4 regions of the Pseudomonas spirodelae genome follow, and region 1 is predicted to be linked to each of the others. Evidence: predicted binding sites of a transcription regulator. Region 1 holds the regulator's gene; each other region holds the start of a gene.
What was found. Region 1 encodes FliA, which starts transcription of late flagellar genes. Its sites were predicted from a motif close to CTAAAGTTTNNNNNNNNNNNGCCGNTAA; they were not measured.

Region 1 (7,890 bases):
GTTTCAATGCCATGGTCAACCGCGTTGCGCACCAAGTGCACCAGCGGATCGGCCAGCGCCTCAACCAGGTTCTTGTCGAGGTCGGTTTCTTCACCGACCAGCTCCAGATTGATCTCTTTCTTGAGCTGGCGCGCGAGGTCGCGAACCAGACGCGGAAAGCGCCCGAAGACTTTCTTGATCGGCTGCATGCGGGTTTTCATCACCGCCGTCTGCAAGTCGGCCGTCACCACATCCAGGTTGGACACCGCCTTCGACATAGCTTCATCGCCGCTGCTGGAACCCAAACGCACCAGGCGATTACGCACCAGCACCAGCTCACCGACCATGTTCATGATTTCATCCAGGCGCGCAGTGTCGACCCGCACGGTGGTTTCCGCTTCGCTGGGCGGCGCAGCCTTTTCTACCGCAGGCACCTTGGCGGGTTCAGCCTTAGCCGCAGGCTTTGCAACAGCAGGCGCTGCACTTTTGCTGGGTTCTACTGGCTTGGCAGCTGGCGCCGGCGTAGCGGCTTTGATCGCCTCTGGCTCGACAAACTTGCCTTTGCCATGCAGCTGATCGAGCAAGGCTTCAAACTCATCGTCGGTGATGTCACCGCTTGCAGCAGCAGGCTCAGTCTGGGCGGCCGGCGTAACGGGTGCCGAAGAGGCTGGCGCTACAAACTGGCCTTTGCCGTGCAGCTGGTCGAGCAACGACTCAAATTCATCGTCGGTGATTTCATTGCTAGAGGTAGGCTCGGGTACGGCAGGTGCGACGGGAGCCTCGGGCGTGACGAACTGACCTTTGCCATGTAACTGATCCAGCAACGACTCGAATTCATCATCAGTAATTTCATCGCTGCTGGCGGCGCTGGAAGCGGCTGTCGCCGGTTCATCCAAAGCACCGAGCAACGTCTCGAATTCACTGTCGGTAATGTCGCCAGCAACGGGCTCAGGCGCATGCTCAGCGGGCACTTCAACCGCCACGACAGGTTCAGGCTCAGCACCTGCCGGTTCAGCCAGACGCGCCAAAGCAGCCAGCAGTTCAGGAGTAGCCGGGGTTAGATCGGTACGCTCGCGCACCTCGGTAAACATGCCGTTAACGGCATCCAGTGCTTCAAGCACCACATCCATTAACGCGGAGTCGACGCGCCGCTCACCCTTGCGCAGGATGTCGAAGACGTTTTCTGCGATATGGCAGCATTCCACCAGCTCATTGAGCTGGAGAAAACCAGCACCACCTTTGACGGTATGAAAACCGCGAAAAATAGCGTTGAGCAGATTCATGTCGTCCGGACGACTTTCCAGCTCTACCAGCTGCTCGGACAACAGTTCAAGAATCTCGCCGGCCTCTACCAGGAAGTCCTGGAGGATTTCTTCATCGGCGCCGAAGCTCATAAGACGTGTGCTCCTAAAATCCTAAGCTAGAAAGCAGGTCGTCAACATCATCTTGATTAGATGCGACGTCTTCACGCTTATCGGCATGAATCTGCGGACCTTCACCGTGGGAAGGTTCTTTTTGTTTTTCTTGCTCGGCACGGAGTAACTCGTGATTGTGCTCAATGCCGGCAAATTGATCCACCTGACTGGCCATCAGCACCAGTTTCAGCAGGTTGCTCTCAACTTCAGTGACCAACTGGGTCACCCGCTTGATCACCTGCCCAGTGAGATCCTGATAATCCTGAGCCAGCAAAATATCATTGAGGTGCCCGGAGATTTTCGCGCTATCACGCTCACTGCTTGCTAGAAAAAGCTCAACACGCTTGGCCAATTCACGAAAACCGTCTGCGCTCATCTCGCGGCGCATAAAACGCCCCCAGTCAGCACTCAGGCTTTGCGCTTCAGCACTGAGGTCATTGACCAGCGGCGCACTCAACTCAACCAGGTCCATGGTGCGATTGGCCGCTTTCTCGGTCATCGTCACCACATAATTCAGGCGTTCGGTGGCATCGGTGATTTGCGAGACTTCAGTGGCATGCGGCACACGAGGGTCAAGCTGAAAGTTGACGATGGCGTTGTGCAGCTCACGGGTCAACTTGCCGACCTCATGATACAAGCCACGGTCACGCGCCTTATTCAAGTCATGTATCAGCTGGACCGCTTCACCAAAATTGCCTTTTTCCAGGCTGTCTACCAGTTGGCGAGCGCTGTGCTTCAAGGACGATTCAAGATCACCCTGAGCAGGATTTTTATGCTCCATAGAACCTCGTGGCAGACATCAGCCGTTGACCCGCTCAAAGATTTTCTCAATCTTCTCTTTCAGAACCTGGGCAGTGAACGGTTTGACTACATAACCGTTAACCCCAGCCTGGGCAGCTTCGATAATCTGATCACGCTTAGCTTCTGCCGTGACCATCAGCACCGGCAGGCTTTTCAGCCGATCATCCGCACGCACGGCACGCAGCAAGTCAATACCGGTCATGCCAGGCATGTTCCAATCCGTTACCAGAAAGTCGAAGCTGCCGCTTTGCAGCATGGGCAATGCAGTCGTGCCGTCATCGGCTTCTGCGGTGTTGGTGAACCCCAAGTCACGCAGGAGGTTCTTGATGATCCGTCGCATCGTTGAAAAGTCATCAACGATGAGGATTTTCATGTTTTTGTCCAAGTCGACCTCCGTACAGTCCCAAACGCACCCAGCAACCTGCATGCGCCTTTATTCATGAAACCAGCCGCGCGAGCGGGCAGTTTAGTGCGCGCGCCACTCACCCAGACGGGCGCGTAAACGAGCGGCACACTGACTGTGTAGTTGGCTTACGCGTGACTCGCTAACCCCCAACACCGCGCCGATCTCTTTAAGGTTCAATTCTTCATCGTAATACAGTGCCAACACCAAGCGCTCGCGCTCTGGCAGGTTGCCAATGGCATCTGCCAAGGCCGCCTGAAAGCGTTCATCTTCTAGATCACGAGAAGGTTCGAGGTGATGGTTGCCAGCGTCTTCATTCAACTCGCCGTGCTCGCCGTCCTGTAACAGGTCGTCGAAACTGAACAGGCGGCTGCCCAAAGTGTCGCCAAGAATGCCGTAGTAATCCTCCAGACTCAATTGGAGTTCGGCCGCAACCTCTTGATCTTTAGCGTCACGACCGGTTCTGGCCTCAACTTTTCGAATGGCATCGCTCACCATGCGGCTATTGCGGTGCACCGAACGGGGTGCCCAGTCGCCTTTACGCACCTCATCAAGCATGGAGCCGCGAATACGGATACCGACGAATGTCTCGAAACTGGCACCTTTACTGGAGTCGTATTTTTTTGACGCTTCAAGCAGGCCGATCATCCCCGCCTGGATCAAGTCGTCAACCTGCACACTGGCCGGCAAGCGTGCCAGCAGGTGATAGGCAATGCGTTTGACCAGAGGCGCGTAGCGCTCGATCAGCTGGTGCTGGGAATCCTGCGCCTGCGCTTTGCTATACATACGAAGTCCAGAGGCTGCTGTCATATGGCCGTGTCTACGATCGGTTGCTGCACCAGTCGCTCAACAAAGAACTCTAAATGACCACGCGGGTTGGCCGGTAATGGCCAGGCATCGACTTTCTGAGCGATTGCTTTGAACGCCAGCGCGCATTTCGAGCGCGGAAAAGCTTCATAAACCGCGCGCTGCTTCTGCACGGCCTTGCGCACTGACTCGTCGTAAGGCACTGCACCGACATACTGCAGGGCAACGTCAAGAAAACGGTCAGTCACTTTGGTCAGCTTAGCAAAGAGATTACGACCTTCCTGCGGGCTGTGAGCCATGTTGGCCAATACGCGAAAACGATTCATGCCGTGGTCGCGGTTGAGCAATTTAATCAGGGCGTAAGCATCGGTAATCGAGGTGGGTTCATCACACACCACCACCAGAACCTCCTGCGCGGCGCGCACGAAGCTGACAACACCATCACCGATCCCGGCGGCGGTATCGATAATCAGCACATCGAGGTTGTCACTGATATCGCTGAAGGCCTGGATTAATCCAGCATGCTGCATCGGCGACAACTGCACCATGCTCTGAATGCCCGAAGCGGCAGGCACGATGCGAATACCACCCGGCCCCTGCAACAGCACATCACGCAGCTCACACTCGCCGCTGATAACGTCTTCCAGGGTGCGTTTAGCACTGAGCCCCAACAATACATCGACGTTGGCCAAACCCAGGTCAGCGTCCATCAACATAACCCGGCGCCCCAGATCAGCCAGGGCCAACGCCAGGTTCACCGAGACGTTGGTCTTGCCGACGCCACCTTTGCCGCCGGTCACCGCAATCACCTGTACGGGATGCATACCCATAATTTCTAATACCTTGTCTAACGTCGACTGGAGCCACTTGCTCGGCCAAACACCGCTCAATTCCAATAATATTTAGCTTAACTGGCACGCCGTGCAGGCTGCTGGTAAAGACCGGAAAACATCTCTGCCATCGTATCTTCACTCGGTTCTTGGGTCGCCTGCAGCCCAACGGCCCGACTCACCAACTGATGACTGCGCGGTATCTGCAGATCATCGGGAATGCGTGGCCCATCAGTGAGGTAGGCTACCGGTAGACGTTGGCTAATAGCCAGCCCTAACACCTCACCCAAACTGGTGGCTTCATCCGCTTTAGTGATAATACAGCCAACCAGACCACAGCGTTTATAACTATGGTAGGCGGCTTTCAGCACTTGGCCCTGGCTGGTTGCGGCCATCACTAGATAGCTCTTGGCATTGACGCCACGGCTGGCCAGCGTTTCCAGTTGCATGCGCAGCGCCGGATCATTGGCCGGCAGGCCAGCGGTATCGATCAACACAACACGCTTGCGCGCCAGAGGAGCCAAAGCCTGGGTCAAGGATTGACCCGGATCGACCAGCGTGACTGGCACGTTAAGAATACGACCCAGAGTTTTGATCTGTTCCTGCGCGCCAATGCGGTAGCTATCGAGGCTGACCAGGGCAATATGCTGCGCGCCGTACTTGAGCACATAACGCGCCGCCAGCTTGGCCAAGGTCGTGGTCTTGCCCATACCCGCCGGGCCCACCAGGGCGATGACGCCGCCATCTTCCATTGGCTCTTGCTGCGGCGTCTTGATGGCGTGAGCCAGATGCGCCAGCAACATGCGCCAGGCCTGACGCGGCTCGGCGATGTTGGCAACGCGCTCAAGCAGCGCTTTCGCAAGTTCAGCGGACAGGCCCATGCGTTGCAGACGACGCCACAGATTCGCTTGCTGCGGCTGGCGGCTCTGCAACTGCCCCCAGGCAATTGAACCCAGCTGCACCTCAATCAGTTCACGCAGGCCATGCAGTTCGAAGCGCATGGCATCCAGGGCGCCCTGATCAGCGGCTGCAGGAGCAGCACGTGCCGGAGACAATGCCTCAGCCAAGCGATCGACTGGCACACTGGCGGCGGCGCCAAACAACTGACGATCCTTGCCGGCATCGACTTGAGCACGCGTGGTCAGCTCCGCCTGCGCTGTGGCGATTTTTGCCTGAGTCTTGCGTAATTCGGCTTCCAGCGCCGGATTAGGCTGACGGGCTGGCGCGGCGGGCACTTGATAATCCAGTGCGGCAGTCAGCTCGACACCGCCAGCAACCCGGCGATTGCCAATGATCGAGGCATCGGCACCCAGTTCATCACGCACCAGCTTCATGGCGGTACGCATATCGGCGGCGAAAAAGCGTTTGACCTGCATGGCCTGTAACCTCGGTTAGTTCTGCCCCACCGTCGCAACGATGGTGACCTGCTTATTATCCGGAATTTCCTGGTATGCCAGTACATGGATACTCGGAACCGCCAGCCGCGCGAATCGCGAGAGCATCGCCCGGACCGGACCGGCCACCAGCAGTATCACTGGCTTGCCGAGCATTTCCTGGCGCTGCGCCGCTTCCACCAGGGAACGCTGCAGCTTCTCGGCCATGCCAGGCTCAAGGAGGATGCCCTCCTCGGAGCCTTGACCGGCCTTCTGAATACTATTTAGCAATATCTGTTCCAACCTTGGCTCAAGGGTGATCACAGGCAGCTCCGGCTCTAGTCCCACAATGCTTTGCACAATTGCGCGGGCTAACGCGACACGCACCGCAGCCACCATCACGGCGGGATCTTGACTCTTCACCGAGACATTGGCGATGGCCTCGGCAATGGTACGGATATCACGCACCGGCACCTGCTCCTGCAGCAGGCTTTGCAGCACCTTGAGCAGGGTCGACAGGGAAATCATCCCAGGCACCAACTCTTCGGCGAGCTTGGGTGAGCTCTTGGCCAGCAGCTGCATTAACTGCTGCACTTCTTCATGCCCCAGCAGTTCATGGGCATGTTTGTGCAGCACTTGGTTGAGGTGGGTGGCGACCACGGTACTGGCATCCACCACGGTGTAACCGAGGGACTGCGCCTGATCACGCTGGCTTGGGTCAATCCACACGGCCTCCAGGCCGAATGCCGGATCCTTGGCGGCAATGCCATTGAGCGGACCGAATACCTGACCGGGATTGATCGCTAGTTCGCGATCCGGATACACCTCAGCCTCGGCCACGCTGACGCCCATCAAGGTCAGGCGATAGGCGCTGGGCTGCAGGTCAAGGTTGTCGCGGATATGCACCGACGGCATAAGAAAGCCCATTTCCTGGGAAAGTTTTTTGCGTACGCCTTTGATCCGCGCCAGCAACTGGCCGCCTTGGTTACGGTCAACCAGGGGAATCAAGCGATATCCGACTTCCAGGCCGACCATGTCCACCGGCGTCACGTCGTCCCAGCCCAGTTCCTTAACCTCCTGAGCCTTCTGCGCTGGCAGCAGTTCCTGCTGGCGCTGCACTTCCTTCACCTCGCTTTCTTTGGTCGCGCGCTGCTTATTGGCAATCCAATAGGCCGCGCCCGCCGCCACCAATCCCAGGCTGATAAAGGAGAAATGCGGCATGCCAGGCACCAGGCCCATGGCGATCATCACAGCCGCCGTCACTGCCAGCGCGCGCGGCGAAGCGAACATTTGCCGATTGACCTGGGCACCCATGTCTTCCGAACTGGAAACCCGGGTCACCATAATCGCGGCAGCAGTGGACAGCAGCAACGAAGGAATCTGCGCCACCAGACCGTCACCGATGGTCAGCAAGGTGTAGATACGCCCCGCGTCGACAAAGCTCAGGTCATGCTGAAAAATCCCGATGGCCACACCGCCGATCAGGTTGATAAATAGAATCAGCAAGCCGGCAATCGCATCACCACGCACGAACTTGCTCGCACCGTCCATGGAGCCATAGAAGTCGGCCTCCTGGGACACCTCGCTGCGCCGCAGCTTGGCCGTTTCCTGATCGATTAGGCCGGCGTTGAGGTCGGCGTCGATGGCCATTTGCTTACCGGGCATGGCATCCAGAGTGAAGCGCGCGCTGACTTCGGAGATGCGCCCAGCACCCTTGGTGACCACTACGAAGTTGATGATCATAAGGATCGCAAACACCACGATACCGACCACGTAGTTGCCGCCGATCACCACCTCACCAAACGCTTGAATCACCTTACCCGCGGCATCTTGGCCGTCCTGGCCATTGAGCAGCACCACCCGCGTGGACGCGACGTTAAGCGCCAGCCGCAGCAAGGTCGCCGCGAGCAGAATGGTCGGGAATACCGCGAAATCCAAGGGCCGTAGGGCATAGATCGCCACCAACAACACGACGATCGACAAGGCAATACTGAAGGTAAATAGTACGTCGAGCAGGAATGGCGGAATCGGCAGCATCACCATGCCAAGCATGACCAGCAGCAGCAACGGAATACCCAGATTGCCCTGCTTCAACCCCGACAGGTTGCTGCGTACATCACCGATCATTTGTGAGCGATCTATTGCCACACCACTACCCCAGCCAATTCAATCTTTTGACGCTTTGCGCGCCTCTGGGCAGGGATTTGCAAGAAGCTGTCCAACTTTGCCGGCCTGAGGCAAACAGCCGGTAAATGCACGGATTGCAGCGCACGGATGATCAG
Region 2 (7,890 bases), 120 kb from region 1:
CGTTGCCGACAGCGTTGATGGCGGCAGCATTGTCTACGACGAAAAATCCCTGCTGGGTCTGTCCAAACGCCTGCGTAGCGGGCTGACGGCCGAAGACACGCACATCGAGCCGGAGGCGGTCTGCTACCTGCGTGAAGCGCAGTTGCTGTCGTTTGCCAAGGCGGCGGTGCCGAGCCGCGTGCACCGCCCGGCGTATCCGGATCTGGTGTCGATTCGTGAGCTGGACAGCACCGGTAAGGTCATCAAGGAATGCCGTTTTATGGGCCTCTACACCTCATCGGTGTATGCCGAGAGCGTGTGGAACATCCCCTATATCCGCCGCAAAATTGCAGTTATCGAGCAGCGCTCGGGCTTTGATAGCAGCGCTCACCTGGGCAAAGAGCTGGCTCAGGTGCTGGAAGTGCTGCCGCGTGATGACTTGTTTCAAACCTCGGTGGATGAGCTGTTCAACACCACCTTGTCGATCGTGCAGATTCAGGAGCGCAACAAGATTCGCGTCTTCCTGCGCCGCGATCCTTATGGTCGTTTCTGCTACTGCCTGGCCTATGTGCCGCGTGATGTGTACTCCACCGAGACCCGGGTAAAAATCCAGCAAGTGCTGATGGATCGCCTGCAGGGGATTGATTGCGAGTTCTGGACCTTCTTCTCCGAGTCGGTGCTGGCGCGGGTGCAGTTTATTCTCAAGGTCGACCCGAAAAACCGTGTACAAATCGACCCTGTGCGCCTGGAAAAAGAAGTCATTCAGGCCTGCCGTTCGTGGAAGGACGATTACACCAGCCTGATGGTCGAGAGCCTCGGCGAAGCGCAGGGCACGGAAGTGCTCAGCGAGTTCCCGGATGGCTTCCCGGCGGGCTACCGTGAGCGTTTCGCCCCGCATTCGGCGGTGGTGGACATGCAGCACCTGCTCAGCCTGAACAGCGAGCGTCAGTTGGTGATGAGCTTCTACCAGCCGCTGACCCAGGGCGAGCAGCAGTTGCACTGCAAGCTGTACCACGCCGATACGCCGCTGCCGCTGTCAGACGTGCTGCCGATCCTGGAAAACCTCGGCCTGCGCGTTTTGGGTGAGTTCCCTTACAAGCTGCGCCGCGCCGATGGTCGCGAGTTCTGGATTCACGACTTTGCCTTTACCTATGCCGAAGGCCTGGATGTCGACATCCAGCAGCTCAACGACACCCTGCAAGACGCCTTCGTTAAAATCGTTGGCAGCGCGGCAGAGAATGACGGCTTCAACCGTCTGGTGCTGATGGCCGCCATGCCGTGGCGTGATGTGGCGCTGCTGCGCGCCTACGCGCGTTACCTCAAGCAGATTCGCCTGGGCTTTGACCTGAGCTACATCGCCAGCACCTTGGTTAACCATGCGGATATCGCCAAGGAACTGGTGCGCCTGTTTAAGACGCGCTTTTATCTGGCGCGCAAGCTCACTGCAGAAGACCTGGAAGACAAACAACAGAAGCTTGAGCAGGCGATTCTCGCCGCGCTGGATGATGTTGCGGTGCTTAACGAAGACCGCATCCTGCGTCGCTACCTGGACCTGATCAAAGCCACCCTGCGCACCAACTTCTACCAGACCGATGCGGCCGGGCAGAACAAGTCCTACTTCAGCTTCAAGCTGAATCCGCGCGCCATTCCGGATATTCCACGGCCAACGCCGAAGTTCGAAATCTTCGTCTATTCGCCGCGGGTTGAAGGTGTGCACCTGCGCTTTGGCGATGTCGCCCGTGGCGGCCTGCGTTGGTCGGACCGCGAGGAAGACTTCCGCACCGAGGTGCTGGGCCTGGTCAAGGCGCAGCAGGTGAAGAACGCCGTGATCGTACCGATGGGCGCCAAAGGCGGCTTTGTGCCTCGCCGCCTGCCGCTGGGTGGTTCGCGCGATGACGTGTTGGCGGAAGGCATTGCCTGCTACCGCATCTTTATCAGCGGGCTGTTGGATATCACCGACAACCTCAAAGAGGGTGTCGTGGTGCCGCCGCAGAATGTGGTGCGTCACGACGGTGACGATCCTTATCTGGTGGTGGCCGCCGACAAAGGCACCGCGACCTTCTCCGACATCGCCAACGGTATTGCTGCCGATTACGGCTTCTGGCTGGACGATGCGTTTGCCTCGGGTGGCTCGGCAGGTTACGACCACAAAGGCATGGGCATTACCGCCAAAGGCGCCTGGGTCTCGGTGCAGCGGCACTTCCGCGAGTGCGGCATTGATGTGCAGAAAGACCACGTCACGGTTATCGGTATCGGCGACATGGCCGGCGACGTATTCGGCAACGGCCTGCTGCTCTCGGAAAGCCTGCAACTGGTCGCAGCCTTTAACCACATGCATATCTTTATCGACCCCAACCCCGATGCGGCCAAGAGTTTTGTCGAGCGCCAGCGCCTGTTTGATCTGCCGCGCTCCAGCTGGACCGACTATGACGCGAAGCTGATCTCGGACGGCGGCGGAATCTTCCTGCGCAGCGCCAAGAGCATCGCCATCAGCCCGCAGATGAAAGAGCGCTTCGACATCAGTGCCGAGAAGCTGGCACCGACCGAGCTGCTCAATGCCCTGCTCAAAGCCCCGGTGGATTTGCTGTGGAACGGTGGGATTGGCACCTACGTGAAATCCAGCAAAGAAAGCCACGCCGATGTCGGTGACAAGGCCAACGATTTGCTGCGTGTAGACGGCCGCGAACTGCGCGCCAAGGTGGTAGGCGAGGGCGGTAACCTCGGCATGACCCAGTTGGGTCGCGTTGAATACGGTCTGAATGGCGGCAAGAGCAACACCGACTTTATCGACAACTCCGGTGGTGTGGACTGCTCCGACCACGAAGTGAACATCAAGATTCTGCTCGGCGAAATCGTCGCGGCCGGTGATATGACCGGCAAGCAGCGCAACAAGCTGATGGTGGAAATGACCGATGCCGTCGGTGGCCTGGTGTTGGGCAACAACTACAAGCAGACCCAGGCATTGTCGCTGGCCGAACGCCGCGCACGTGAGCGTGTGGGTGAATACAAGCGCCTGATGTCGGCGCTGGAAGCTGCAGGCAAACTGGACCGCGCCCTGGAATTTCTGCCCTCTGATGATGAACTCAACGAGCGCGACGCCAATGGGTTGGGTCTGACCCGGCCGGAGCTGTCGGTGCTGATCTCCTACAGCAAGATCGACCTCAAGGAGTCGCTGCTCAAATCCCTGGTGCCGGATGACGAGTACCTGGCGCGAGAAATGGAAACTGCCTTCCCGCCCTTGTTGGCGGAGAAGTTTGGCGAGCCGATGCGCCGTCATCGTCTTAAGCGCGAAATCGTCAGCACGCAGATCGCCAACGACCTGGTTAACCACATGGGCATCACCTTCGTGCAGCGCCTGAAGGAGTCCACGGGCATGAGCGCGGCCAATGTGGCCGGCGCGTATGTGATTGTACGTGACCTGTTCCGTCTGCCGCACTGGTGGCAGCAGATCGAAGCGCTGGACTCCAAGGTGCCCGCCGAGTTGCAACTGCAATTGATGGATGAGCTGATGCGCTTGGGCCGCCGCGCTACCCGTTGGTTCCTGCGTAACCGCCGTAATGACCTGGATGCGGCGCGTGATGTGGCGCACTTCGCACCGCGTATCGAGGCCTTGGTCGGCCGCTTGGACGAACTGCTTGAAGGTCCAGCGCGTGAACAGTGGCTGGCGCGTTTCCAAGCCTATGTCGAAGCCGGCGTGCCGGAAGAGCTGGCGCGCGTGGTTGCGGGCACCAGTCATCTGTACACCCTGTTGCCGATCATCGAAGCGTCGGATGTGACAGCACAGGAGCCGGCTCGGGTTGCGGCGGCATACTTCGCCATCGGTGGCGCGCTGGAGCTGTCTTGGTATCTGCAGCAGATCACCAGCCTGCCGGTGGAAAACAACTGGCAAGCGCTGGCCCGTGAGGCTTTCCGCGATGACCTAGACTGGCAGCAACGCGCCATCACAGTATCGGTACTGCAAATGGCCGAAGGCCCTGCGGATATCGAAGAACGGGTCGGTGTATGGCTGGATCAGCATCGCCGTCTGGTGGATCGCTGGAAGGTCATGCTGGGCGAGTTGCGTGCGGCTACCAACACCGATTACGCCATGTACGCTGTGGCTAACCGTGAGTTGATGGACCTGGCACAAAGCGCCTGATGGAAACAGCGCAGGCCTGACCTGCGCTGTTCCTGAAGCAATAAAAAAGCCCCGCGAGTGCGGGGCTTTTTTATGAGCGATGGTTATGCGGCGACTGTGGTTATCAGTCGTCGAAATCCATCCAACCGCCCATCTCCTTCCAACGATTGACGATGCCGCAGTAAAGCTCGGCCGTCTTCTCGGTGTCATAGCGAGCCGAATGGGCTTCCTTGCCATCGAAATCGATGCCTGCCGCTTGGCATGCTTTAGCTAGCACGGTCTGGCCATAGGCAAGGCCGGCCAGGGTGGCAGTGTCGAAGCTAGAGAACGGGTGAAACGGATTACGCTTGATCCCGGTACGCGCCACGGCAGCATTGAGGAAGCCCAGGTCGAAGCTGCTGTTATGGCCGACCAGAATCGCCCGTTTGCAGCTATTGGCTTTCAGCGATTTACGCAGGCTGCGGAAGATTTCCGTCAGTGCGTGTTCTTCCGTGACGGCCATGCGCAGCGGGTGATCAAGTTTGATTCCGGTGAAATCCAGCGCAGCTTGCTCGATGTTTGCACCCTCGAACGGCTCAACACGGAAAAACTGGGTGTGCTCCGGATAGAGGAAGCCGCCTTCGTCCATACCAATGGTGGTGGCAGCAATTTCCAGCAGTGCATCAGTGGCGCAGTTAAAACCACCGGTTTCCACGTCTACGACTACTGGCAGGTAGCCACGAAAGCGTGCGGCCATCGGGTGGCGCGGGCCTGAGTGGCTGTTGCTCTCGGGCTCGTCGTCATACAGGTCTTCACTCACGCGTGGTTCTCCAGCAAACGCCAGCGCAGGGTTTCACCGGCGCGCAGGGGGATTACGATTTGCTCGCCCAGGGGCAAGCTGTCAGGGGCCGTCCAGTCTTCACGGACCAGGGTGATGCTGTCGCTGTTACGTGGCAGGCCGTAGAAATCAGGGCCGTTGAGGCTGGCGAAGGCTTCCAGCTTATCCAGTGCATTGCGCTGCTCGAAGGCTTCGGCATACAGCTCAATCGCCGCGTAGGCGCTGTAGCAACCGGCGCAGCCGCAGGCGGCTTCCTTGGCGTGTTTTGCGTGGGGCGCCGAATCGGTACCGAGGAAGAACTTGGCGCTGCCACTGGTGGCCGCATCCAGCAGCGCGTCCTGATGGCTGTTGCGCTTAAGCACTGGCAGGCAAAACAGGTGCGGACGGATACCGCCAACCAGCATGTGATTGCGGTTGTATAGCAGGTGATGGGCGGTGATGGTGGCGCCAACGTTGGCCGAAGCACCTTGCACGAACTCCACCGCATCGCGGGTGGTGATGTGCTCGAACACCACTTTCAGCGTCGGGAAGCGCTCGACTACGCGACTGAGGTGCTCACCGATAAAGATTTTTTCGCGGTCGAAGATGTCGATCTCGCTGCGTGTCACTTCACCGTGCACCAGCAGAGGCATACCCACTTCGGCCATGGTTTCAAGCACCGGGAAAATCGTGTCGATGCTGGTCACGCCGGAATCGGAGTTGGTGGTCGCGCCGGCCGGGTAGAGCTTGGCGGCATGCACAAAGCCTGAAGCCATTGCACTGCGGATATCGGCAGGCTGGGTCAGGTCGGTGAGGTAGAGCACCATCAGCGGCTGAAAATTACTGCCGGCTGGGCGAGCGCTGAGAATGCGCTGGCGGTAGGCATCGGCTTCGCTGGCATTGCGCACGGGCGGTACCAGGTTAGGCATGATGATGGCGCGGCCAAAGGTTCGGGCTACATCGGCGACGGTGTGCGGTAGCACGCTACCGTCACGCAGGTGGATGTGCCAGTCGTCAGGACGCAGCAGGGTAAGGCGGTCAGTCATGGAAGCTTCCAGGCGGGCAAAACGTGGCGAGAATGCTACCGGAAAAGCCCCTCGGCAGCACGTTGAAAGCGGGCTCATCGGGCAAAGCTGACTGGCGGCCGAGCGGCACTGCGCAGCCGCGTGTACACCCGGCATGCCGATCCGCTCAAGTTTTGCGCGTTGGCACCGATAGAAAAGGGGTAAGCCGTATTCACTGGAGTCTGTCGTGCGACCCTACCCACTCGCGGTGCTGTGCCTGCTGGCCAGCCAGCCAGTTCTTGCCATCAGCTTCCAGACCCGTCTGGAGAAGGTTGAGTGGCAGGTCGAAGGCGATCAGTTTGAGTGCCGTCTTGCGCAACCCATCACCGATTTCGGCTCCGGGGTGTTCGTGCGGCGTGCGGGCGAGCAGGTAACCTTTAGCCTGAAAGCCCGCGAACGTTGGCTGGGCCGTGGTAATGCGACCTTGCTGGCGGCTGCCGCGCCTTGGCAGCCAGGGCGTGGCGACATCAACCTCGGTTCTGTCAGCGTGGCGAATGCTGAGGTGTTGTTCAACAGTTCTCAGGAGCAGGGCGCGCGCTTGCTCACCGGCTTGCTTGAAGGGCGCAGCCCCTTGGTACGCCATCGTGCGGCCATGGGCGGTGATGCAGTTGAAGTGCGCCTGCTGCCGGCCAAATTCAACAAAGCCTACAACGAATACCTGGATTGCACGGCCAAGTTACTGCCGGTGAACTTTGATCAAGTGCGCAAAAGCCTGGTGGGCTTTCCCGGTGGCGGTGTTGAGCTTGAACCGCTGGCACAGGCCAAGTTGGATATCATCCTCAGCTATCTCAAGGCCGACCCCAGCGTTAATCGCATCCAGCTCGATGGTCATGCCGATAACAGTGGCAACCGCCTGACCAATCGCGACCTGTCGCGCCGTCGTGCGCTGGCGGTGATGGAGTATCTCAAGGCCAATGGTATTCCGGCCGAGCAGATCACCCTTCGCTTCCACGGTGAGCGTTACCCGTTGGCGCCAAATAATAAGGAAGTTAACCGGGCTAAAAATCGCCGGGTCAGTATCTTCCTTGACCGTGTCCCCGAAGCCACTACGCCGCCGGTTCCGGCTGCCGCACCGGTCGATCCTGCGGCGACGTCTTAGCCCCTGCGACTGCCCGGTTGCCCAACAATAAACCGTCGCCTGGTCGTCACAAGCTGTCGCGCCTCTGTAAATCAGCCGGCATGGGCAGTAGAATCACGGGTTTCCCGCACAACCCCGTGGAGTTGATGGCATGGCCGACGTAAACAAGGTAGTCCTGGCATATTCCGGTGGCCTGGACACTTCCGTGATCCTCAAGTGGCTGCAAGATACCTATAACTGCGAAGTGGTGACCTTCACCGCTGACCTCGGCCAAGGTGAGGAAGTCGAGCCGGCCCGCGCCAAGGCTCAGGCCATGGGCGTCAAGGAAATCTACATCGATGACCTGCGCGAAGAATTCGTCCGCGACTTCGTCTACCCGATGTTCCGTGCCAATACCGTCTACGAAGGCGAGTACCTGCTGGGCACCTCCATTGCGCGCCCGTTGATCGCCAAACGTTTGATCGAGATCGCCAACGAGACCGGCGCTGATGCCATCTCCCACGGTGCGACCGGCAAGGGTAACGACCAGGTGCGTTTCGAACTGGGTGCCTACGCACTTAAGCCCGGCGTGAAAGTCATCGCCCCTTGGCGCGAGTGGGACCTGTTGTCGCGCGAGAAGCTGATGGACTACGCCGAGAAGCACGCGATCCCGATCGAGCGCCACGGCAAGAAGAAGTCGCCGTACTCCATGGATGCCAACCTGCTGCACATCTCCTATGAAGGTGGCGTGCTGGAAGACACCTGGACCGAGCACGAAGAAGACATGTGGAAGTGGACAGTCTCTCCTGAGGCCGCGCCAGATCAAGCGACCTACATCGAGCTGACCTACCGCAAGGGCGATATCGTTGCCATCGAC
Region 3 (7,890 bases), on a different contig from region 1:
AGGCGTTGAGCCGTTGTTTACCGATAGCCTGGAGCTGGATATGGGCAGCGTCGAGGCCTGCCTGGCCGGGCCCAAGCGCCCACAGGACCGGGTTGCCCTGCCCCAGGTCAAACAAGCCTTCGATGACTTTCTTGGGCTGCAACTCAAGCCCAATCCCGGCGCGGAATCACGCCTTCTCGACGAAGGCGGTGGTGGCGCGGCGATCGGCAGCGCCACCCAGGTTGGCGAGGCGGACTATGAACATGAGGGACAGACGCATCGCCTGAAAAACGGTGCCGTGGTCATCGCGGCAATTACCTCCTGCACCAACACCTCCAACCCCAGCGTGATGATGGCCGCCGGCCTGCTGGCGAAAAAAGCCGTGGAGAAAGGCCTGCAGCGCAAGCCGTGGGTGAAAAGCTCGCTGGCTCCGGGCTCCAAGGTGGTCACCGAATACTTCAACGCCGCCGGCCTGACCCACTACCTCGACGAGCTGGGCTTCGACCTGGTGGGCTACGGTTGCACCACCTGTATTGGTAATTCCGGGCCGCTGCTTGAGCCTATCGAACAAGCCATCCAGCAATCGGACTTGAGCGTCGCCTCGGTGCTGTCAGGTAACCGTAACTTCGAGGGCCGCGTGCATCCGCTGGTGAAAACCAATTGGTTGGCCTCACCGCCCTTGGTAGTGGCCTATGCTTTGGCCGGCACGGTGCGGATGGACATAACCTCTGAACCCTTGGGTCTGGGCAAAGATGGCCAGCCGGTTTACCTCAAAGACATCTGGCCGAGCCAGGCGGAAATCGCCGAGGCGATCCTCAAGGTCGACACCGCGATGTTCCACAAGGAATACGCCGAGGTGTTCGCCGGGGATGCCGAGTGGCAGGCCATCGACATACCGCAAACTGCCACCTACAGCTGGCAGGACGACTCGACCTACATCCAGCATCCACCGTTCTTCGAGAATATCGCCGAGGCGCCACCGCATATTGGTGACATTCACCAAGCGCGCATTCTTGCCCTGCTCGGCGATTCGGTGACCACTGACCACATCTCCCCCGCCGGCAATATCAAGGCCGACAGCCCCGCCGGTCGCTACCTGCGCGAACAGGGCGTAGAGCCGGTCGACTTCAACTCCTACGGCTCGCGGCGCGGCAATCATCACGTGATGATGCGCGGCACCTTCGCCAATATCCGCATCCGCAACGAGATGCTCGGCGGCGCAGAAGGCGGTAACACCTTGCACGTGCCAAGTGGTGAGCAGCTGTCGATCTACGATGCCGCCATGCGCTATCAGGAGGCCGGCACCCCGCTGGTGGTCATTGCCGGCAAAGAGTACGGCACCGGCTCAAGCCGCGACTGGGCGGCCAAGGGCACCAACCTGCTCGGCATCAAAGCGGTCATTGCCGAAAGCTTCGAGCGCATCCACCGCTCTAATCTGGTGGGCATGGGCGTCTTGCCGCTGCAGTTTAAAACCGGGCAAAACCGCAAAACGCTCAACCTCACGGGCAAAGAGACACTCAACATCTGCGGCCTGGATGGTGTTGAACTCCACCCGTCCATGACCTTAACCCTGGACATCTTGCGCGAGGACAACAGCCGCGACAGCATTGAAGTGCTGTGCCGCATCGACACGCTTAACGAAGTGGAATACTTCAAGGCCGGCGGCATCCTGCATTACGTGCTGCGGCAGTTGATCGCCAGCCAATAGCCTGGCCGAGTGCGTCACGCGCCGGGCAAAAAACACCCTCAGGTCAAGTACGACCACGACCATGGCATAAATGTGACGCCATTCAAAAAGCGGTTAAACTCGTCGACACGGATTTCTCCCTCAACTTCGCCCGCCATTGGCCGATGTAGGGGCATTACAACAACGGATAATTGCCATGCGTAACAACCAGCCGGTCACTCAGCGCGAACGTAGCTTCCCTGCTCAGCAACGACTGATCTCGACGACTGACCTCAAAGGCCAGATCAGCTACTGCAATGACGCGTTTGTCGAGATCAGTGGCTTTACCCGCGATGAGTTGATTCGTGCGCCGCACAATCTGGTACGTCACCCCGACGTACCGCCTGCGGTGTTCCAGCACATGTGGGACACCCTGAAAAGCGGCCGGCCGTGGATGGGGATTGTTAAGAACCGTTGTAAGAACGGCGATCATTACTGGGTTAATGCCTACGTCACGCCCGTGACGGAAAACAACCAGGTAGTGGGTTACGAATCCGTACGGGTCAAGCCAACCGCCGAACAGGTGCGTCGCGCAGAAGCCCTGTATCAGCGCATCAACAGCGGTAAGTCCGCCGTCCCGAGTAGGGATAAGTGGCTACCAACTCTGCAGGGCTGGCTACCGTTTATCCTGATCAGTCAGATTGGCTTTCTTATCGGTATTTGGCTTGATTCCAGCTGGGGCTTTGCCCTCGCGGCTGCACTGTCGATACCGCTGGGCTTGGCCGGGTTGAGCTGGCAACAACGTGGCCTCAAGCGTCTGCTGCGCCTGGCTGACCAGACCACTTCTGACCCGCTGATCGCGCAGATGTACACCGACAGCCGCGGTGCTCAAGGGCGCCTGGAAATGGCGACGCTCAGTCAGGAAGCGCGCCTGAAAACCTGTTTGACCCGTCTGCAAGACACCGCCGAACAGCTCACCCTGCAGGCTAAGCAGGCCGATACCCTGGCGCATAACAGTTCCGCCGGGCTTGAGCGCCAACGCAATGAAACCGATCAGGTGGCCACTGCAATCAATGAAATGGCCGCCACCACCCTGGAAGTGGCGAGCAACGTGGCGCGTACCGCCATCGCCACTCAGGATGCAAATCGCCTGACCAGCGCTGGGCGCAGTATTGCCAGTGAAACCCGCCAAGCGATTCAGCGCCTGTCGCAATCGGTCGGTGATACCGGTGAAACGGTGACCCGCCTGGCCCAAGACAGCAATGAAATTGGCGGTGTAGTCGATGTCATCAAAGGCATCGCCGACCAGACCAACCTGCTCGCGCTCAACGCCGCCATCGAGGCCGCTCGTGCGGGCGAAATGGGCCGGGGTTTTGCCGTGGTGGCTGATGAAGTGCGCTCACTAGCGCAGCGCACGGCCGAATCCACCGGGCAGATTCACCAACTGATCGCCAAGCTGCAGCGCACCGCCGAAGAAGCAGTCATGACCATGGAAATCGGCCGTAAACAGGCCGAAGAAGGTGTTGTGCGCGTGCAGCAAGCCGACGATGCACTGGCGGGTATCAGTGAGGCTGTTGCCAACATTGCCAGTATGGCCGATCAGATTGCCGCGGCGGCTGAGGAACAGAGCGCGGTAGCTGATGAGGTCAACCGCAGCATCACCACCATCGCTCAACTGGCCGACCAAACAGCCGGTGAGGCGCATGACACGGCGATGCTCAGTGAGGCTCTAACCGCCACCGCTCAAGGTCAGTACGCCTTGGTCGAGCGCTTCAACCGCTAATCCTGAAGCGGCGCATTGCCCAGCCCTGCGCCGCCCTCCCGGTTACAAATTCTCGTAGCGGTTCATGTCCAGCACACCGGCTTCAATGGGCTCGGTTTGCTGGATATACGCTGACATATCGTGGAAATAGCGCCAGAACTCAGGATGAGTACGGCGAATCCCCCAGCGCGCAACCACCTGTTCGAATGCCGGCGTATCACGCGCCTGTTCCATCGCACTGACAAACTCCGCCACCTGCTCAACCTGAACATTGAAGATAAAGTTCGGGTAGCTGCTGAGCACCCCGGGATAAACCGTCAAGGTATCCAGCGTGGGCTGGTAGCGCAGCTCCTCGCCCAACATAAACGCCACATTGGTGTGCGCGCGGTTACGCAGCAGGCTATACACCTCACGCTGCCCACCGGGCATTTCTACTCGCAGCAGAGTGGCCTCGGGTAGTTGGTCGATTACTTTGAGCGCACCCGCTGGCTTAGCCGTTAAGCGGCTCAAAGATTGTTCCGCGCGCTGCAGCTCGGGGGCCACGCCCGGGCGATGGCAATGCGCACCGCTGCAGCGATTGATTGGATCCGGACGCGCATTCAGGCTGCCGTAACGCTCCAGTAAGGTCTCGACAAAACTACGTTTGGCATCGCCGTCCGCCAAGCGCAAGGCGCTCGGGGTTTTAGTATCGATCGCCTGGTAATCGAGCCAGACTTTCAGCTTGCCGCTGCTCTGGTACCAATCGCTTAAATAGGCCTGACGCGACTGCGCAGGCATCAACCGCAGGAAGTTGACCTCCGCACCATTGCGGATCAAATCGAAATACAGCCGCGTTTGCGCCTGATGAGAGACATTGCCGAACACATCGAAATTCACCACCAACTGGTAATAGGTGCGTTCCAGCAACGGGAAGTCCAGCCACCAGATCGTCTGCGGCACCTCGCCAATCAGGCCTTTGCGCACCGAGGCGCTGTCATGCTGACGGAAGATCGACAGCAGCGCGTTATCGTTGCCCGCCCAGATGTGCGACCAGCTCGGCGCTGGCGCGTCGGCATAACGCTGCATACGTAACGCTTCGTACTCATTACGCTTATTGCGGTAGCTGCGCCAAATGCCCAGCAAGTCGGTAAGGCTGTCGAGTTGCCCGGGTATGGCCAGCAAGTCTTTTGCCTGCTCGCGGTACGCCGGGTCAGTGATGTACAAATCGTGCTGCGGGTCTTGGAACACCGCCCAGAAATTATCGCGAATCACATCCGTGGCAATCTGACCACGGCACACCGGCCCCCGGATAAAAGTGCGCACAAAATATTCGGCGTTATCCAGCATGAACTGGTAACGCGCCTGCGGCGGAATCGCGGCAAAGGTTTCAAACGGATTGGCGCGGCGCTGGGCGCCATAGCCCGGTACGGCGTCGGCCTGCCAGTCGCTGGTGAAGAATAATTCCTTGACCCGTGCCAGCTTGGCCGCACTCAGCGCATAGGTGATGTGTGTCTTGTGCACAATCACCCCCTGCACCGGCGTCAGGCGGTAGTAGAACTCGCTGCCCGGATCGGAATTGGGCAAGCGCGTGGCGATGATGTCCACTGGCTGACCGCTGGGCGTGCGCGAACGCACCATCTGAAAGAAATGCCCCGGCTCACCGCCCGTGAAATGCATATGGGCAAGGAAAAGATGCTCATACAGCCAACGGGAAACCAGCGCCTCACGGGCGCCGGGGGCGTTCATAAAGGCTTCCCAGGTGGCGATCTGCTGCGCTTCGGCCGCACTGGCCTGCAACGCTTGTTGATCGATCGGCGCACCCTGCTCGATCCAAGCCTGCAGCATTTGATAGTCGGTCTCAGTCAAACCAGTCACCGCGAACGGCATGCCCGCTTGTGGGTTGTTGCGGGCAAACGTCTCGAACTCCTGCGGCAATGGGCATTGGTTGAGCCGGTTGATGTTTATCTGCAGCTCAGCCGGCAGCTTGCTATTAGCAGCAAATGGCTGCTGGTGGCCTAACTCCAACATCCGTGCGAGCAAGGCGGCCTGGCCGCCCTGCTGATCCAGCACAGAGGTGAACCCTTTACGCTGCCAAGCCGCTGCACCGTGGGCATCGACAAACAACCGGGTGGTGGCTTGGGCCTCGGTGCGTGTACCTGCGTAAACCGTCGCTTTGCTCGCCCCCCGCTGCACGCCTTCAGCACTGCCTAAATTGAGCTGACAGGCCGCGTCGTAACAGGCATGGCAGGCCACACAATTCTTGGTGAAAATCGGTTGAATGTCGCGACTGTAGGAGATGGGCTCGGCCGCGTGTAATGCGCCGATGAACATTAAACACGTGCTAAGCAGTAAGCGACCGAGCATGGAAGTGTCTCTAAAATGGTCTGAGCGCCGATTCTAGCTGCCCGCAGCGAAGCAAAGCCAATTCATGAACATGAATGAAATTCATGGAAAAGCACAAGGCACTGCAAAAGCGTGCAGCTTTGCTATGATCGCGCATCTTTTTTTCACGCGTCTCAGGTAGTTCTCCCCATGTCTCTGTCCGATCGCAGCGCCCGCCTCAACGCCCTTCAGCAAGCCCTGAAGGAACGTATCCTGATCCTCGACGGCGGCATGGGTACCATGATCCAGAGCTACAAGCTGGAGGAAGAAGACTACCGTGGCGCTCGCTTCGCCGACTGGCCGCAAGACGTTAAGGGCAACAACGACCTGCTGATCCTCAGCCGCCCGGACGTAATTAGCGCCATCGAGAAAGCCTACCTCGATGCCGGCGCCGACATCCTCGAAACCAACACTTTCAACGCCACCCAGGTGTCCCAAGCCGACTACGGCATGGAGAGCCTGGTGTATGAGCTGAACGTCGAAGGCGCTCGCGTGGCCCGCCGCGTGGCCGATGCCAAGACCCTGGAAACCCCGGACAAACCGCGCTTTGTGGCCGGCGTGCTCGGTCCTACAAGTCGCACCTGCTCGCTCTCCCCTGACGTGAACAACCCCGGCTATCGCAACGTCACCTTCGATGAGCTGGTGGAAAACTACACCGAAGCCACCCGCGGCCTGATCGAAGGCGGCGCGGACATGATCCTGATCGAAACCATCTTCGACACCCTCAACGCCAAGGCGGCGATCTTCGCCGTGCAACAGGTGTTCGAGGATGACGGCGTCGAGCTGCCGATCATGATCTCTGGCACCATCACCGACGCCTCTGGCCGCACCCTGTCGGGGCAGACCACTGAAGCATTCTGGAACTCGATCAACCACGCCAAGCCGATTTCCGTAGGCCTTAACTGCGCCTTGGGGGCCAAAGAACTGCGCCCGTACCTCGAAGAGTTGTCGGCCAAAGCCGGCACCCACGTCTCCGCCCACCCAAACGCCGGCCTGCCGAACGCTTTTGGTGAGTACGACGAGACGCCGGCGGAAATGGCGGTGGTGGTTGAAGAATTTGCCGCATCGGGCTTTTTGAATATCGTCGGTGGCTGCTGCGGCACCACGCCCGCGCATATCCAGGCGATTGCTGAAGCGGTGAGCAAATACCCGCCGCGGGCCATTCCGGATATTCCCAAGGCCTGCCGCCTGTCTGGGCTTGAGCCGTTCACCATCGACCGCAACTCGCTGTTTATCAACGTCGGCGAGCGCACCAATATCACCGGCTCGGCCAAGTTCGCCCGGCTGATCCGTGAGGACAACTACACCGAAGCCCTCGAAGTCGCCCTGCAGCAGGTGGAAGCCGGCGCGCAGGTGATCGACATCAACATGGACGAGGGCATGCTCGATTCACAGAAGGCTATGGTCACCTTCTTGAATCTGATTGCCGGCGAGCCGGATATTTCCCGCGTGCCGATCATGATCGACTCCTCCAAGTGGGACGTGATCGAAGCCGGCCTTAAGTGCATCCAGGGCAAGGGCATCGTTAACTCGATCTCGATGAAGGAAGGCGTCGAGCAGTTCAAGCACCACGCCAAGCTTTGCAAGCGCTATGGCGCGGCCGTGGTGGTGATGGCTTTCGACGAAGCCGGCCAGGCTGATACCGCCGCGCGCAAGCGCGAGATCTGCCAGCGCAGCTACGACATTCTGGTGAATGAAGTGGGCTTCCCGCCGGAAGACATCATCTTCGACCCGAACATCTTCGCCGTGGCCACCGGTATCGAAGAGCACAACAACTACGCGGTCGACTTTATCGAAGCCTGCGCCTACATCCGCGATCACCTGCCGCATGCACTGACCTCGGGCGGTGTGTCCAACGTGTCGTTCTCCTTCCGTGGCAACAACCCTGTGCGTGAAGCCATTCACTCGGTGTTCTTGTACTACGCGATCCAGAACGGCCTGACCATGGGCATCGTTAACGCCGGCCAGTTGGAAATCTACGACGAGATTCCCAAAGAGCTGCGCGATGCAGTGGAAGACGTGGTGCTCAACCGCCACGACGGCGCCACCGAGGCGCTGCTGGCGATTGCCGACAACTACAAGGGCGACGGCAGCGTCAAGGAAGTCGAAACCGAAGAATGGC
Region 4 (7,890 bases), on a different contig from region 1:
ACCGCCGGGTTGTTGCCATGCACAATCTCCAGTACTTCGGAGTGCTCGAAAATCAGCGCGCCCAGGCTTGCCGCCGCCTTGGCTTCGCCGATGCACAGATTCAGCGGGTGCAGGTGCATATTGCGGGTGTTCTTCAGCGCGCCGCTGTAAAGGTCGCTGGCCAGGTGGCTGCGCACGCCGTCGCGGTCGAGCAGGGTCACGTCAGCGCCCATGCCGCGGCGCTGCGCTTCGGCGTAGGTGGCCTGCAGTTCTTGCATATGCACGGGCTTCATCGCCGCATGCAGGTGGCCGTGCTTGAGGTCGCAGTTGATCCCGTACTTTTCCACGCGGTTCTTGATGATGTCGTGGCCGCGCCAGCGCAGGTGCCAGATAAAGTCTTCAACCTCTTCGCCGAGGGTGTTGCGCATCTGCTTGGTCATTGCCGCATCGCCCGACAGGCTGCCGGTGACCTGGCCGCCGTTGCGCCCGGTGGCGCCCCAGCCAATCTTGTTGGACTCGACAATCGCCACTTTCAGGCCGCGTTCGGCCAATTCAACGGCAGACGCTACACCGGTAAAACCGCCGCCGATGATCACCACATCGACACTGACCTCGCCTTGCAGGGTCGGGTAGTCGGTTTCTTCATTGAGGGTGGCGCTGTAATAGGACGGGCAGCGTTCGGCGGCGGGCAGCACGGGTTTGATTGCGGCGTTCATAAGACGATTCCTGGGTACAACATGCGGGTGCTGGAGCAAGCAGGGCTCCGCGTTGGCAACCAGCGGCGCTGGCTACAAGGCAATCAGAGGAATAGCTGTGCAGCATCCGGTGGGCGCGCATGGCGGCAATGCCAGAGCGCCCAGAAGGCCAGGGGTTTTGGCAGCGTGGCATTGCTCTGCCGGGCGGCGCAATGGCACCGTTTAGACAGCTGCGTGGCGCATGCAGAGGGGGCGGAAAACGCGGTGGAAGAACACATGGCCAGCAGGGTCACACAGGGCCAAGCATCGGTTAAATCTGATTTTTCACATGCTTGGTTGCTGTATCGCTAAACATTGGCCGGGCTTGTTTGGCTGATTCAGGCGCCGCGCAGATTGGCCAGTACCCGTTCGGCATTCTCGCTGCAGGGCATGCCTTCGGGTTTATTTTCGATGGTGGCGATGATCGTCAGCAGTTGTGCTTTGTTCTCGAGCAACCGCTGTTGCATGGCCTCGATTTCGACGACCTTGCGCTGCAGGCTGGCGAGCAATTCAGCGTGCCCCAAGCCCTGTGACTCGGTTTGCGGCAGCAGGCGGCGAATCTCTTCCAGGCTGAACCCGGCCTGCTGTGCGCAGCTGATAATCCCCAGGGTGTGCAACGCCTGCTCGGGGTAGCGGCGATAACCGTTGGCCTGGCGCTGCGCGCTGAGCAGCCCGCTGGCTTCGTAGAAGCGAATGCGTGAGGGCGCCAAGCCACTGCGGGTGGCCAGTTCACCAATTTTCATGAGCGTCACTCCGGGCTATTGACCTTAAAGTTGACTTTAACCTTAGGCTCGCTCCACCTGCTACCTCGGAGTACGCCATGACCGCCTTCCAACCCTTACATCTGCCCAACGGCAGCATCCTGGCCAATCGCATCGCCAAAGCGGCGATGGAAGAGAACCTGGCCGACCTGAATCAGGGCCCGTCTGCCGAGTTGTTGCAGTTGTATCGCGCCTGGGCCGAAGGCGGTGCGGGTTTGTTGTTGACCGGCAATGTGATGGTCGACCGTCGCGCCATGACCGGCCCTGGCGGCGTGGTGCTGGAAGACGCCTCGCAGTTGGACAAGTTCCGCGACTGGGCGCGCATTGGCCGCGCCAAGGGGGCGCAGATCTGGATGCAGATCAATCATCCGGGCCGGCAGATGCAGGCTAACCTCGGCCAGCCGACTGTTGCACCTTCGGCCGTGGCGTTGCAGTTGGGCGGTTTATCGAAGATGTTTGCCGTGCCCAAAGCCCTGGATGAGGCGGAGATTGCCGAATTGATTCAGCGTTTTGCGCGCACTGCGCAACTGGCCGAACAGGCCGGCTTCAACGGCGTGCAGATCCACGCGGCGCACGGTTACCTGCTTAGCCAGTTCCTCTCGCCGCTGAGCAACAAACGCACGGACCGCTGGGGTGGCCCGCTGGAGAACCGCGCACGCCTGCTGCTTGAGGTGGTCACGGCGGTGCGCGCGGCGGTGGCGCCGGGTTTCTGCGTGGCGGTCAAGCTCAACTCGGCGGACTTCCAGCGCGGCGGCTTTGCCGCAGCCGATGCCAAGCGTGTGGTGCAGTTGCTTAATGAACAGGCGGTTGATCTGGTCGAGCTGTCCGGTGGCAGCTACGAAGCGCCGGCCATGCAGGGCGATGCCCGCGACGGGCGGACCTTGGCGCGCGAGGCGTATTTCCTCGAATTTGCCGGGGAGATCGCGGCGGTGGCCAGGATGCCGGTGATGGTCACTGGCGGTATTCGCCGCCTGCCGGTGGTCGAGCAGGTGCTGGCCAGCGGTGTGGCCATGGCCGGTATCGGTACGGCGTTGGCCATCGAGCCGGCCTTGCCTAAGCAGTGGCAGGCTGGCCAGCGTGAAGCCCTGGCCGAGTTGCCGCCGATCCGCTGGAAGAACAAGGCGTTTGCCTCGTTGGCGTACATGGCCACGGTGAAGTTTCAGCTGCGCCAGCTTAGCCGCGGTAAGCGCACCCATGCGCAGGTTTCACCGCTGCGCGCCTTATTGCTGGAGCAACTCAAAGCGGCGTGGCGCACCCGTGTGTATAAGCGGTCGATGGCCAGCGAGGGTTAATCGGGCAGGTGCCCGGTTTTTACCCAGATCAGGCAGCCCTGTTCACTGAATGGGGTGTGCTGCGACAGGTGCGGGCTGCGTAGCCAGCTGCCGGCCGGGTAGTCGCCGAATTCATCCTGAAAGGTACCCTCGAGCACCAGAATCTCTTCGCCGCCCCAATGCCGGTGCGCATTGAAATAGGTGCCCGGCGCCCAACGCACCAGCGCCACATGCTCGGTGCCATGCTGATGCAGCGGCAACACCTGCAGACCCGGAACCAAGCCTTGTCGCCACTCGGCGCGGTTGCTGTCGATGACGACGTGCTGATCATCTGCTGGATCAAACTGCATGAGTTTGACGAAGATCGTGCAGCCATCGCGGCTGAACGGCGCATGTTGGCTACCGATCGGATTACGCACATAGGTGCCGGCCGGGTAATCTCCGCGCTCGTCGGAGAACACCCCTTCCAGCACCAGAAACTCCTCACCGCCGGGGTGCTGGTGCGAGCTGAAGTGAGAGCCTGCGGCATAGCGCACGATGGAGGTTGCTCGTGCCAGTTCCTCGCCAATGCGGTCGAGCATGCGCCGCTCGACACCGGGCATGGGCGATGCGACCCAGGGGCTGTCGTCTGGACGCACAAGCGCCCGCTGGCTGAAATCGGCGTTAAGTTGCATGGTTGAAATGACCTCTGGCCGGCGTTCAGCTTTATATATGCGGTACGCCAGCCTGTTTAGCGATTAGTGGCTGTTTAGCAGCGTGATCAGTGCGTCGGCGGTGGCCTCTGAGGACGCCGGGTTTTGCCCGGTAATCAGCAGGCCGTCGACCGCCACATGGCTGTGCCAGTCGTTCTTGCTGGTGTAATGGCCGCCGTTGGCGATCAGCATGTCTTGCACCAGGAAGGGCACCACTTCGGTGAGCTGCACCGCCGCTTCTTCGCTGTTACTGAACCCGGTGACTTTTTTACCGCTGACCAGCGGCTTACCGTTGGCCGCTTTCACATGGCGCAGCACGCCCGGTGCATGACACACCGCCGCCACTGGCTTGTTGAGTGCCTGGAAGCGTTCGATCAGGGCAATTGAGGTGCGGTCTTCGGCCAAATCCCACAGCGGGCCATGGCCGCCTGGGTAGAACACGGCATCGAAATCGTCCGCCTTTACCTGGCTTAACGGCACTGTGTTGGCCAGTGCTTGTTGCGCGGCCGGGTCGGCGTTGAAGCGGTCGGTAGCGGCGGTTTGCGCATCGGCATCAGCGCTTTTCGGGTCAAGGGGTGGCTGACCGCCCTTGGGCGAGGCCAGGGTCAGCTGCGCACCGGCATCCTTGAATACGTAATAAGGCGCAGCAAATTCCTCTAGCCAGAAACCGGTCTTATGGCCCGTATCGCCGAGTTGGTCGTGGGAAGTCAGAACCAGCAGAATCTTCATAACCTGCTCCTTGTAGGTAAATGCCCATTGCGAGCGTGAATGGCGTACAGCATAGGAGCCTTGCTCTGATTCGATAATTCAAAAGTTTTAATGACGAGTATCGAGAGGATGAATACCCCGCTCCGCTCGAATCTCTGTCCGTGCTGCCCGCCGCCACAGGCCTGGCTCTCGGGGTGCGACGGGATAGCGTCGCGCCGATTTAGGCCTCGGGCTTATAACCCAGGCGCAAACCACCCCAATGGCGACCCTGAACCATGATCGGCACCGACAGGTCGTGCATCAGCTCGCCGGTGTCGCGCATATAGGTTTGCAGCAGCAACGGCTTTTGATGGCTGCCGCAGCGGATGCCGGTGCGGTCATTGAACAGGCGTTTGCTGCGGCTCTTCAGGGTGTCTACGGCACGGTCACCGCAGGGCGGATGATTGAAGGCGTTGTTGTGGGTCGGCACATAGCCTTCCGGGGTGCAGGCGATGGCGAATACCAGGCCTTCATGCTGGCTGAGCAGCGGCTCCTGAATGGTCGGCAGCACCTGATCGGCATAGTGGTCGAAGCGGGTGCTGTATTTGGCTGGGAAGCTACCGGCAATCGGTTGGTAGTGGCGGTCGAACAGGTCGCTGACGCTGACCCGGCCAGCCTGGATATCGCTTTCGAACTGCGCGGCAATCTGCGCTGCGGCGTTACGCGCGAGATCAAAAATGCGCTGGTGATAGTCGTCCAGGCCGACTTCGGCGAGTTGCTCGCTGATGCTTTCTGCCTGGCCGACCAGGCGCTCGGCAGCGTTACTGAGTTGGCGGGTTTGCCCTTCGCTGTCGTCGACATCGCCGCGCAATTGGCCGACGGCGACTGACAGTTCGGCCAGGCGTTCGTGGTTATGCCGGGTGCCGCTGTCGATCTGCCCAACCTGGGCTTCGACATCCTCGGCCAGCTCGGCAATCCCCTGCAATTGTTCGCCGGTGTGCTCGACCTGTTGCGCGGCCTGGGTGAGCTGTTCGGCTTGTTGTTGCATGTGGCTAACCACGGCGGCGCTTTGCTGGCGGATATCGCCGACGATCTGCGCGACCTCCTCGGTGGCGCTGCTGGTGCGCCCGGCCAGGTTGCGCACTTCATCGGCGACCACAGCAAAGCCGCGGCCGAGCTCACCGGCGCGGGCCGCTTCGATGGCCGCATTGAGCGCCAGCAGGTTGGTCTGGCTGGCGATGGACTGGATCACCTGGGTGACTTTCTCGATCTGTTCGGTGCGGCTGCTGAGGCCGTCGATCAGCTCGCGGCTGGTCGCCGTCTGCGCGCTCAATTGCTGCATGGCCTCGATGGCTTCACGCAGCGCGTGCTGCCCGCTGGCGCTGTTCTGGCGCACGTTTTGCGCGGCCAGCAGGGTTTGCTCGGCACGCTGAGCGTTGTCCTGCTCGGTGTGGGTAATCGCCTCGGCAGCCTGATTGATCTGCTCGGTAGCGCTCAGCTGCGAGTGCAGCTTGCCGGCCAGTTGCTGCGCCGCATGGGCTACTTCGGCAGCGGCCAGGGCGTTGTGGCAGGTTTGCTGCGACAGGCTCTGGCTAAGGTCGTTGAATGATGGATGCTGCGCATTGGCCTGCGCCAGCGGCTCTTCATGTTGACGCTGCCAGGGCCCGAGCCAGGGCCAGAGTGCCAATAGCAGAAACGACGGAATGCTGACAAACCAGGGCAGCTGGACCTGTTGATAGGCCGCCATTAATCCGGCCAGCCCAATGGCGTGCAGCAGGCAAGCCTTGGGATAGGTAATAAACGCGGAGCGCATGACAAACCTCATTATTCTTATTCTGGCCCAAGTAAGACCAGAAACGGCCTGTGGCGCGCCGCTATGCAGTGGGCGGGCCATGCCTGCTGGAACCTGGGGGCGTGCAGCCGGGTATGCCTGCTTAGGCAATCGGCCGCTGTCGACAATTCTATAGCCCATAGTGGGTGACGCTCCCTGCGGCCAACCTTTACTGAGAGGTTGATTCGAGCAGCCATGGGCGTATTCGGCCATGACACTTTGGTCGCAGGTGCGTTAATCACTTAGCGTTTGGTTAACCCCGTGGGGTAAGGGCGCCGAGCGGTTAAAAACGATGACGCTGGATAAAACCCTTATCAAGAAAATCTTTCCAGCGGCCATACAGTTGCCCGCCGGCGCTGTAGCCGTGCCAGTCCAGCAGGGCACCGCCGTCACCGGTGGCCAGCAGGGCCAGGCTCTGCCGCTGTGGGCGGTAGCGTTTGAGCGGCAAACCGCGCAGCGCCGCACTCAGGTTGGTGGCCAGCACCGGGCCTTGGCGCACTGCATACACCCCGCTCTTGCGTGCACCGGGCAGGCTGGCGCAGTCGCCCACGGCAAAAATAGTCGGGTGGGTGTAGCTCTGCAGGGTGGGTGCAATCAGCACAAAGCCGCGCTCATCGCAGCCCAGGCCGCTGTGCTGTGGCCAGGCAAAGGCCTTGGCGCCGCTGGCCAGCAATAACCGCTGGCCGCGCCAGACCGGCGCATTAGCGCTGAGCAGGCAGTCGTTCTCGATGCGGCTGATTGGGCAATCCTCGCGCACTTCTACGCGGTGTTGGCGCAAGTGGCCGAGTGCGCGCAAACGCAGCCCAGGGGACAAGCCATCGAGCAGATGGCCGGCGCAGAACAGGGACAGGTGCGGCACTTTATCGGCCAAGGCCAGGGCCAACTCGACCCCCGCCGCACCGCCACCGAGTATGGTCATGGGCTGAGGCGTGGCCTGCCACTGCTGCCAACCGGCAATGAATTTATCGAAGGGTTTGACGGCCAGCAGCTGCATGGCCTCGCCCTGCTGCGGCGGTGCGCTGATCTGCGCGCCGACGTTTAACGATAACCAGCTGGCGTCGAGGGTGCGGCCATCATCAAGCTGCACCTGCTGCTGAGCGGCGGACAAGCTTTCCACCGGGCTGATGATCAGCTCAACCTTGGCCGCGCGACACAAGGCTTGCAGCTCTACCTGGCAATCAGCAGCGCTATGCCGGCCGGCCAGCAGCCCCGGCAACATGCCGGAATACCAGGCCACCGGTCCGGCACTCAGCAGGGCGATCCGCCCCGGCGGCCGTTCGACCAAGGCCCAGCGCCGCAATACCCCGAGGTGAGCGTGGCCGGCGCCGATTAATAGCAGGTCATAGTGATGAGTCACGCCAAGCTTCCATAGGTTGCGTGTCTAACAGTGGCTGCATGGTAAAGACTTACCCGCGCTGTTGTCAGGGCAGCTTGCGTATTTGTGGTGCGGCGAAATAACTGGTCACGCTTTCACCGGTGTTGTCGCTGTCGGCAGCGAACACCACACCGAGGATCTTGCGTGGCGCGCTGCCGAAGGCGGCAGTGGCGTCGGCGCGTAGATCGCGGGATTCTGTCAGCCACTCGCCCAGCGCGGCTTCAGGTCCGCGCAGCACGCGCATCTCCACCGTTTCGGTGTAGGCGCTGCGGGCATGGCTACCGGGGGCTTCACGGTTATCCCAGACGTAGCTAAGGGTCGCCGCCGGCAAGTCGGGGTCGAAGAAGGTGCGCGCCAGCCGCAGCTTTTGCCGGGTGACAAAACTCAGCGAGTCCAGTGGGTAATCCAGCAGCACATAGACCCGTGCGGCGTAGTCATCGCCTTCGCGGGTGGCGAAACGGGCCTGATCCAGATGCTGTTCGGTGCGCCACTGCCAGCTCAGCTGCCAGGGCTGATCGCCAGGTAGATCGAGCGGATGTAACAGCCCGCCGGCAGCCGCA

Region 2: SOP97_RS00635 (flagellar protein MotY) is a predicted target of FliA. The motif match lies at 6,083-6,110, and genes of this name have one in related genera.
Region 3: SOP97_RS16450 (methyl-accepting chemotaxis protein) is a predicted target of FliA. The motif match lies at 1,807-1,834, and genes of this name have one in related genera.
Region 4: SOP97_RS03430 (methyl-accepting chemotaxis protein) is a predicted target of FliA. The motif match lies at 6,064-6,091, and genes of this name have one in related genera.

Annotation. Positions count from the first base shown of each region.
Region 1 covers NZ_JAYEET010000001.1:249,671-257,560, forward strand. The annotation lists gene SOP97_RS01180 (chemotaxis protein CheA) at 1-1,373, opposite strand, end outside; gene SOP97_RS01185 (protein phosphatase CheZ) at 1,387-2,175, opposite strand; gene SOP97_RS01190 (chemotaxis response regulator CheY) at 2,194-2,568, opposite strand; gene fliA (RNA polymerase sigma factor FliA) at 2,662-3,408, opposite strand; gene fleN (flagellar synthesis regulator FleN) at 3,405-4,235, opposite strand; gene flhF (flagellar biosynthesis protein FlhF) at 4,313-5,611, opposite strand; gene flhA (flagellar biosynthesis protein FlhA) at 5,627-7,750, opposite strand; gene flhB (flagellar biosynthesis protein FlhB) at 7,887-7,890, opposite strand, start outside.
Region 2 covers NZ_JAYEET010000001.1:131,151-139,040, reverse strand. The annotation lists gene SOP97_RS00650 (NAD-glutamate dehydrogenase) at 1-4,117, shown strand, start outside; gene rnt (ribonuclease T) at 4,221-4,895, opposite strand; gene pyrC (dihydroorotase) at 4,892-5,938, opposite strand; gene SOP97_RS00635 (flagellar protein MotY) at 6,144-7,055, shown strand; gene SOP97_RS00630 (argininosuccinate synthase) at 7,186-7,890, shown strand, end outside.
Region 3 covers NZ_JAYEET010000048.1:168,921-176,810, reverse strand. The annotation lists gene acnA (aconitate hydratase AcnA) at 1-1,687, shown strand, start outside; gene SOP97_RS16450 (methyl-accepting chemotaxis protein) at 1,863-3,428, shown strand; gene SOP97_RS16445 (fatty acid cis/trans isomerase) at 3,471-5,717, opposite strand; gene metH (methionine synthase) at 5,919-7,890, shown strand, end outside.
Region 4 covers NZ_JAYEET010000008.1:136,153-144,042, reverse strand. The annotation lists gene SOP97_RS03455 (NAD(P)/FAD-dependent oxidoreductase) at 1-695, opposite strand, end outside; gene SOP97_RS03450 (MerR family transcriptional regulator) at 1,052-1,456, opposite strand; gene SOP97_RS03445 (NADH:flavin oxidoreductase/NADH oxidase family protein) at 1,534-2,766, shown strand; gene SOP97_RS03440 (cupin domain-containing protein) at 2,763-3,419, opposite strand; gene SOP97_RS03435 (type 1 glutamine amidotransferase domain-containing protein) at 3,483-4,166, opposite strand; gene SOP97_RS03430 (methyl-accepting chemotaxis protein) at 4,366-5,871, opposite strand; gene SOP97_RS03425 (FAD-dependent oxidoreductase) at 6,239-7,312, opposite strand; gene SOP97_RS03420 (DUF3047 domain-containing protein) at 7,377-7,890, opposite strand, start outside.